Regions from separate parts of the Pelagibaculum spongiae genome, predicted to be linked through region 4. Evidence: riboswitches for the same ligand, from Rfam matches in the RefSeq annotation. Region 4 holds a riboswitch; each other region holds the start of a gene.
What was found. A riboswitch is a leader RNA that binds a small molecule or an ion and turns the genes downstream of it on or off. The one in region 4 is predicted to bind cobalamin.

Region 1 (2,203 bases), 920 kb from region 4:
TTGCTTAATAAAAGTATTGCTTCTGCTAAGAAAGAATTAGGCAGTGTTACAGCTTCACCGCATGGCCAAGCTATGCCACAAGGGCATCCAACCGTTGCTCAGCAGCCTGATGTTCAAGTTGATACTCAGGCAGGAGTCGCTTCATCTTCCGACGCAGCAGATATTAGCATTACCGTCAGTTTGGATTTGTCAGATCAATTGAAAAATGCAATCGACGGACACCATAGTTTGTTTGTATTCTTACGACCTTTAGCTGGTGGGCCACCACTTGCTGCAGTGCGTAAAAGTGCTAATAGCTTACCGCTGGAAGTCACCATTGATGGCAGTAATACCATGACTGGCGCACCCTTGGTCGCCGGACAAAAAGTAATGGTAGTTGCTCGTTTAGTTAAAGGCGGTGGACCTACTGCATCATCAGGTGATCTGGAAGGGATTTTGGGGCCAGTTGAATTAGCTAATTCAATGTATCAATTAACCATTGATAGATTAATTCCTTAAATCGAAATTCGATCCTGAATAAAAATGGCCCTTATGGAAACATAGTGGCCATTTTTTTTGGTTGATGCATTGAATAGGAGATAAAAATTAGAGCGTCAGTAGGTAAAGAAAAAGCGATGTTTAATTACAAAAAAATAATCAATTGAGCTGAAGCAACTTTACAGTTACTCTGTGCGCCAATTTTCAGGTGCACGACCGGTTACTTTGAATTGGCTAAATGCCGCCAGAGTAGCTTCAGTGATAATCGGGAAACAGGAGTAACCTGTGCTGCCCCCGCAACGGTAAGGATTTTAAGTCGAATCAGCCACTGTTCATTTATTTATGAATGGGAAGGCTCGACATAATAGGTCAAATAGTAAGTTTTCCCTATTATATCCCAGCCCGGAGACCGGCCTGAATACTATAAATGCATCGGGCGGGGTGATCCGAATCGCTATTTCCGTATTACGGAAATCGTGTGTTCTCGTGCACCTAAATCGCTTCAATATGTAGGTCTTTAACGGTCCTTAATATCTTGAGCTGGTTTAGTTATGTGCTCTCCTGTGTTGGTGCGTGTGTTAGCTTCAGGAGTTCTGCATGCGCAATTTTTTATTTCTCTTTGCTCGAAAGCTGCTCGTTAGTTGGTTCGCTTTAGTTTTTTTTCCGATATCGGTTCTGGCTAACGTTCCGTTATCCGTGGCACCGACTACTTCATATAGTGGTTTGGCGATCGTTTCTGATCGGTCGGCAGCTGCATTAGCAGCAGCAACTCATCGATATTTAGAACAATTTCCGGATCAAAAAATTCAACTGCGCAGCGTAAGTCAAGTTCAAGCGATGGATCAACCGGCGTTACTTGAGCTGATCAAACAAAGTGATCAACTATTGATTGCATCGGTGTTCGGTGAATTAGTAGAGCGCTTGTTGGCTATGAATATTCAAAATGATTCGATTATGGTGATTAATAGCGATCATCGTTTATTAAAATTGAACCGACAGTCAGCACAGGTATTGCCATTTGAGAGTTTGTCAGCACAACAAAAGAAAAAGTTATTTTCCAAACCTACCGAAGCTGATGAAATTGACAACTGGTTAAAACAGCAACAAATTCGCTTTCCTGAATTTTCTCGTTGGTTATTAGCGACCAGTTATTGGAGGGCCAGAAGCAACCAGAATGTGGCTAATATTTGGCGATTATTAATTACAGAAACCAGTTTTTCTGAACAATTAATGCGCTTTCCACCGCGATTACCTGCGAGTGTTCGTTATTTTTTACAAGCAAGGCCATACAGTTTAGCGAAACTTGCCAATCAAATTGATTGGCAACAGCCAATATTATTATTGCTTGATCATGATGCTGCTGACCGTCCAGGCGATTGGGCGCTACATCAGCAAATTTGTAAGGCTACTTCCTATCAATGCCTGTCGGTGTTGGCTGGTTGGGGGCAACCCACGGTTTATGCCATTTCTCAGATTCAGCAATTATTCCGCCAACAACAAACTAACCAAATAAATAAAATCTCCTTATCCGAAATAAAATTAGCCGTTGTATCTTTGCAAGATTTTGTGCTGGGTGGTGGAGAAGGTCGTTTGAAAGTCAGTAAAAAATTACAGCAATTAAATGTGCCAGTTTTAAAGGGAATCCGACTCACAGAATACTCCTACGCACAGTGGAAACTTTCCAGCCAAGGGTTGCCAGCAGATTCAGTGCATTATCGTGTGGCAA
Region 2 (2,203 bases), 240 kb from region 4:
TGACTCTTACTGATGTTGGCAATAATTTGGTGCGAATAATTCGGCTGGAACTTTAAAGAAAAGTGACCGCTATAAAGCATGTCACTCTTTGTTGGTTGCGCCATACCTTGAGCTTGCTGATCTTTATAATATTCCATGGCAAGTGTTGCTTCAGATTGCCATTGTGGATTTATTTCGATCTGGCCACTAAATGCACTAGCCAACTCAGTTCTTTCCCATTGAGATCTTTGGGCGTCTGCTATGTTATGGCTGTTGTATTTCTCGATAGATGCACGATTCACCCAAGTTAACGAAATATCTTCAATATATTCGTTGTACCCAGCAGTTACTTCAAAACGATTGTTTCGGTCTAGCTGATTTTTAATTTTAGAAATCCCAATGTTCATCGAGGGATCTCCGAAGTGTTCTGAGCGATTATAAATTGAAGCCTTGACGCTCAGATCGCCATTAAACAACGGCTGGCTGTAAAGCATGTTAGCAATGGCTAGTTTAGTTTTTAGATAAGCATCATTTGTAATGACATTTTGTAATGTAGGCTGGTTTTTGTTTTTGTCAGACAATAATAAAGAGTAATCAATAAACTTCTGATCTGAGATTGTCTGTCGATAATACGCATAACCTTGATATTGGCTTAACTCATTGTTGTATCTTTTTTGATTTTTATTATCAATAAAGTTTCCAGTGCTATTATAAAATGAATAATCATTGTCACTTGTAATGCCGCTAAGGGCGAAGCTACTGTTGGTTTCTCCGTGATGAATGGCCAAATTTTTAGTAGAAAAACTACCTAGGCCGAGAGAAATATCTGTTTGTGGCTTGGCTTTAAGCGTGACAATGTTAATTGCACCGCCAATATTAGAGCGGGCAAAAATAGCAGGGGTATAATTTTTATAAATTTCGATTCTTTCGACAGATGACAGGTTGATCAGCGAAAGATCTAGGCTAGCTCCTGCAGCATCGTTTAATAAAGAGCCATTGAGATAAATGCCTATTTGAGCGCCAGAAGCCCCGCGAACGGAGTAACTGGAATAACTACCATGCCCGCCAAGAGTTCGAATCTGGATGCCCGTTTGCTGTTTTAACAGTTCGGGAATAGATGTGATCTTTCCGAGAAATTGATCCCGGTTGATAACGGTAACTGATTGAAGGCTGTTGTCAGGATCTGTCTCAAACACAGATGTTTGCTGACCAATAACTTCAACTGTAGGGAGTTTTTGACGCTCATCTTCTGCATATGCAGTGTTATAGACTGCGAGAAGAGCAACTGAGCAAATAATAGATTTCACAATTCACCGCGTTTACCGAAAAAAATTTCAGTTACGAGGGAGCAAACTGCAAATGGCTATGAGGCCAAAATACCAGTCTGAACAAGTCGCCCGCCGCAACTGTGACTATGCCCAATTAGTTTTGCACTAAAAGGAGCTGGATTTAGGCCGGTCTCCGGGCTCTTGACGGGGGAATTCCCACAACTGAACCTTCCCATGAAATCACAGTGGTTATTTTCAGTCTTCGTCAATTACCGTTGCGGGGGCAGCTCAGGTATTTAACCTGATTCCCGATTATCCCTTTGCAGGGCACCTGTAATCGTGCGGCATTGTCGCGGTCAAATTGGGCCTTGTCAATCAAGTTAAAGATTCATTAAAAATCTTCAACAGAGTTAGTGGTAGCATGGTTATACGTGTCAAGTTGACCTGAAATTTGCAGGAGCGTGCTATGAATAATCCACTTTTAATCCAACCAGACTGGCCTGCGCCTGCCCATATCAAAGCTTGCTGCAGCACTCGCATTGGCGGTTGTAGTTCAGCGCCTTACGACAGCTTGAATTTGGGCGATCATGTTGCTGATAATCCACAAAATGTAGCGAAGAACCGTCAATTGCTGGCGCAAGTTGCTCAGCTTCCAGCGGCACCTGTTTGGTTACAGCAGACGCATTCTACGGTGGTAGTTGATGCTGCAACTGTCGCTGCGGGTGTTAATGCGGATGCGTCATTCTCCACTGACAAGGCCCAGGTTTGTGCGGTAATGACCGCAGATTGTCTGCCAGTGTTGTTGACCAATCAACAGGGCTCTGTGGTAGCTGCGATTCATGCCGGTTGGCGTGGATTGGCCGATGGCATTATTGAAGCGACGGTTGAAAAGCTGCGAGTTCAGTCTCCTGATAGTCAATGGATGGCCTGGCTCGGCCCAGCAATTAGCCAAAGTG
Region 3 (2,203 bases), 400 kb from region 4:
AACGCAAGGTACCGGAGTTAAATAAAGTAGGAGTTGATGCCATGTAGTCAAAGCTAGACAGCAACTGATAAAACTCAATGGCTCGTGTTTCTTTATCTGCTTCATTTAATGCCAGCCCCATTGCGACTCGCATAAAGAATAGTTGAGGTGTTTCAATTCGCTGATCATTTACATGCAACAAGTAACGATCAAAAATCGTCTGTAGCCCTAAATAACTGAATTGTTTATCTGCTTCAAAATTAATCGCTTCAGCAATTTTAGCTAAATCAAATTCTGCCAACTGAGGGTTAATTAATTTGTTTTCAATGCCGATTGCCAAGCTGGCTTTAACTGTTGCCAATGCATCAGCATCAATAGCGGTTAATTGTAAAGTACCTGCCACCCGCTGCCTGATTTGAGATAACAGCAAGCGTGCAGCCAATGCATCATATTCAGGTTCTTTTTCGATCAAAGAACTGGCCGTAATTAATAAAGAGCTTTCCAACTCTGCTTGGGCAATCCCTTGGTACAAACTATCGAATATCAGTGCGGTATATTCTTTTAAGTCGACGGCTTCAAGACCAATTGCCAGAGGCTTTATCAATTCAATCAACGACTGACGATCAATAGCCCAGTTTTGGCCATTTTCACCTTGTACTTCAAAAGCCGGTTCTGGCTCATTTTGATCTTGAGTTTCTTTACTGGCCTGACGTGCTAATGCATGCGCTTCACGATATAAAACATAGGCACGTGCAATTAACTGGTGTCCATCGCGCATTAATGCCAGCTCAACCTGATCTTGAATTTGCTCAATGTCTAAAGTGCCACCAGTCGGCATGCGCGAAAAGAAAACAGACAATACTTGAGCGGTTAATTGGTCGGCAATCTGATGGATACGCTCGGGAATAATGGCATTACTGTTTTCAGGGAATTCAACTGCTAAAAAAGCTTTGCTAATCGCAACACGAATTCTTTCTGCATCAAAAGTGGTGACTTCCCCACTGCGCTTGCGAACCTGAAATAAATCAGTTGAGGCCTGACCGTATTTCTGGTTCAGGGAAACAACAGAGTTATCTGATGCAAGGGCATTGGAAGATCGGCTTGGGGACATTGCAGCTCCTTTATTATCGCGTAAATTCCACACGGGGCAGCTACAAGCTCGCAGACAGGCACCGAATATCGGTGTCTTATTGTCTTGCTAGCTTCCCTGCCCTTTTCGCGAGGACTAGAAAATATGATGCTCAGCTCCGCTGAGTGACACTATCTGTAAAAGCGGTGTAAGACCGCGTGAAACTGTGTCGATCTGGCAGGTATTCGGACTTAGGAGCACGTCACTTGATGATGATTTTCTCGATCATTTGTGACACCTACATGGCGGCTTCCCATTCATAGATACATCCCTGATGAACAGTGCCTGGCCTGCTGGCCATGCCATTTTTGTTCTCCAATACCGCTGCGCGTCAGTGCCGGATTCTCACCGGGCTTCCCTGTTGCCTTGCCTGAATCTGCAAGTAAATGCAATAGCCTTACGCCATTTCAATTCCACCAGATGGTGAGGCAAACCAGAACCGCCGACACAATATATAGTGATTCACAATTTGGTCAAGCGCCAATCGAATAACGCCGCAACAGGCGCATAAGCGATCGATTCCTTAGTGGCAAACCTCGCATTTAAAGCGACTGGTTTACCAGCAATGCTCTTGTAAAAAAATCTTCATAAAAATTTCTGATAGGTAGTCACAATGCTTTGAATCGCTCCGACAATCGATTTGGCTTGTCACGATATAGCGCCAAAAACCGCCATACAGGTATGACCAGTTTCCATCCATCTGCCAGACTTGTCACGGCGCGCTGCTCTGTCAGAAACTGACAATCAACACAAAAGCTAACAGTTTGAACCCGCTCACCTGCCGATACTCTCTTTACTAAACGACTCAACTGGCAGACAGCACCAGCACTAATCGACATTGAACTTTCGTATCTAATACTGTTTGAATAACAACAGCTGCAAAACTAGCGCTGTAGCATCAGCCCAGGACAATCAATCTTGAGAAAAAAAAGCGCTTTATTCATGAGCTGCCTAATGATTGCCACTCTGTCTGCCAGTTTGGCGGCAATTGCTTGGCAGCAATCATTAGATAACCACCGCAAGGAATCGTTGGCAGAACTGTATCGATTTCGCAAAGGTCTTGATAGCCTGCTAGATCGGCATAAATATTTACCT
Region 4 (2,203 bases):
GGCAGCATTTTTTAGTGCATTGACTGTAGTGAACAGCGCGCCACCGACAAAGGTTGAAATGTAATAATTACCTATCGCAATTAAGCTAATCATAAAAGTTAAGGCTAATAGGATTTTTTGATAAAAACCGGCTTGCTCTTCTGTTACTACAGACGAAAGTTTGGGTTGCTGCTGTAATGCTTGAGTAAGTTGAGATTGCTGCGATGGTTGCAAATTACCCGGCGCGCTATCAATCAATTGTTGCACTTGCTGCTGGTACTGCTGATCCATTCTTTGTTGGTAAGCAACAAAACCATTCTCATAGTGGCTGACCAACCAATAGGTTTGACCGACCAAAGCCAGAATTGCCATGGCTCCTAAGATCATGAATTTGCTTTTAACACGTAACTGAATCAAGTATTTATCGATCCAGCGAAATTTTACTTCTTTCATATCATGCTAACTGGTTTAGACGGTGTTCTAATCTATCGGCAGCAAAAGTTGTTTTCTTTACCTGTTTCGTTCATTTGATAATAATTTCGCTATTTGCTTGCGATCAGGCTGATATCTGTCAAACCGTTAGGTGCGTATAACGTTTATGTTTGTAGGTGTATTGAGTTGTGCCGCTATTCGCACACGCTGTGGCTAAAAGGGAATCAGGTTAAACGCCTGGGCTGTACCCGCAACTGTAATTGACGAGTATTTACTAGCGCCACTGGTTGGAAAGCCGGGAAGGCAGTAGTTGCGTTTGAGTCATGAGCCAGGAGACCTGCAATTCAATCATGCCTGGAATACTGAGCGGGACTACTCGGTGGCACACACTTAAAAAATGCCGTTATCGGCAATAAATCACGTATTCCAGGGTAAGTAAATACTAACTTTGGAGTTGTAATGTCAGCACGTAATTTTTTGGCTCAACTGACACTAGCAGGCGCAGTTTTCGCATTGGGTACCTCAGCAGCCAGTGCACACTTTTTGACCCTATTCCCACAAAAACAAGTGGTTGATCAGGGGGATTCCCGCCAGCTTCAAATGCCGGTTTATTTCACTCATCCCGCCACCATGGGCCCAAGCATGGATATGCAAAAGCCAGCTAAGTTGGCGGTACGGTTAGGGCAAAAAACATCGGATTTGACGGAACAATTAATCAGCAAACAATTTTCTGGTAAACAGGGCTGGCAGTTGGATTATTCGATCCGCCGTCCGGGCATTTATACCTTCTTTGCTGAACAACAACCTTATTTCGATCCAACCGAGCAAGCGGTGCTGATCCAATATCCAAAAACGATAATCAGCAGCTTTGCTGGTGAAGGTGATTGGCAAACCAAAGTAGCCTCACCGGTTGAAATTATGCCGCTGACTCGTCCATTTGCCCTGTGGACTGGCAGCAGTTTCACCGGCCAGGTTTTAGTTAATGGCCAACCAGCAGCAGGCGTTACCGTGGAAATGGAGCATTACAATGCTGCTCATGATGCTTTGCCTTCCGATGCATGGGCTAACCAAGAAGTAATCACTAACAGCCAAGGTGAATTTACCGTGACTTTAACCAAGTCTGGCTGGTGGGGCATTGCCGCTTTATTTGAAACTGAAAACGGTTTTGAATTGAACGGCAAAAAATATCTGCTGGAGCAGGCTGGCGTATTGTGGCTTCAGGCGCAGGATCACTAGAGGGTTGTGCTATGCATATTGCTGAAGGTGTTCTGTCAATTCCAGTGTTGGGCGTTGGTATCGTTGCCACGGTTGCTGCCACTGCGATTGGTTTAAAAAAAATTGAAGACCGACAAATTCCTCAAGCTGGTGTTTTATCTGCTTGTTTTTTTGTAGCGTCATTAATTCATTTACCATTAGGTTTTACCAGCGTCCATTTAATATTTAACGGTTTAATCGGTTTGCTATTAGGTTGGGCTGCATTTCCAGTCATATTAATTGCTTTGATTTTACAAGCATTGTTTTTTGGCTTTGGCGGCATAGTGGTTTTGGGTATTAACTGCTTGAACATTGCGCTACCAGCGGTACTTGTCGGTTATTTAATTCGGCATTTAGCATATGCTCTACCCGACTGGGGTAAAGGTTTTACCGCTGGTTTTTTGGCTGTTTTTCTAACTTCATTAATGGTTTCTCTAACCTTGGCGTTCTCGAGCGAAGGTTTTGTCGCCAGTGCTAAATTAGTCGTATTGGGGCATTTGCCGGTTGCCTTGATTGAAGGTGTTGTTTCCGGGTTTGC

Region 1: it holds a riboswitch for cobalamin, as region 4 does, so the genes downstream of both, DC094_RS00550 (cobaltochelatase subunit CobN) here and DC094_RS04445 (DUF4198 domain-containing protein) in region 4, are expected to answer to the same signal.
Region 2: it holds a riboswitch for cobalamin, as region 4 does, so the genes downstream of both, DC094_RS05540 (TonB-dependent receptor) here and DC094_RS04445 (DUF4198 domain-containing protein) in region 4, are expected to answer to the same signal.
Region 3: it holds a riboswitch for cobalamin, as region 4 does, so the genes downstream of both, DC094_RS02825 (ribonucleoside-diphosphate reductase subunit alpha) here and DC094_RS04445 (DUF4198 domain-containing protein) in region 4, are expected to answer to the same signal.

The regions. Positions count from the first base shown of each region.
Region 1 covers NZ_QDDL01000001.1:121,547-123,749, reverse strand. The annotation lists gene ccmI (c-type cytochrome biogenesis protein CcmI) at 1-498, shown strand, start outside; cobalamin riboswitch at 678-909, shown strand; gene DC094_RS00550 (cobaltochelatase subunit CobN) at 1,075-2,203, shown strand, end outside.
Region 2 covers NZ_QDDL01000001.1:1,282,350-1,284,552, reverse strand. The annotation lists gene DC094_RS05540 (TonB-dependent receptor) at 1-1,286, opposite strand, end outside; cobalamin riboswitch at 1,415-1,598, opposite strand; gene pgeF (peptidoglycan editing factor PgeF) at 1,714-2,203, shown strand, end outside.
Region 3 covers NZ_QDDL01000001.1:643,071-645,273, forward strand. The annotation lists gene DC094_RS02825 (ribonucleoside-diphosphate reductase subunit alpha) at 1-1,090, opposite strand, end outside; cobalamin riboswitch at 1,268-1,517, opposite strand; gene DC094_RS02830 (hypothetical protein) at 1,717-1,947, opposite strand; gene DC094_RS02835 (PDC sensor domain-containing protein) at 2,051-2,203, shown strand, end outside.
Region 4 covers NZ_QDDL01000001.1:1,042,075-1,044,277, reverse strand. The annotation lists gene DC094_RS04450 (methyl-accepting chemotaxis protein) at 1-432, opposite strand, end outside; cobalamin riboswitch at 581-770, shown strand; gene DC094_RS04445 (DUF4198 domain-containing protein) at 871-1,647, shown strand; gene cbiM (cobalt transporter CbiM) at 1,659-2,203, shown strand, end outside.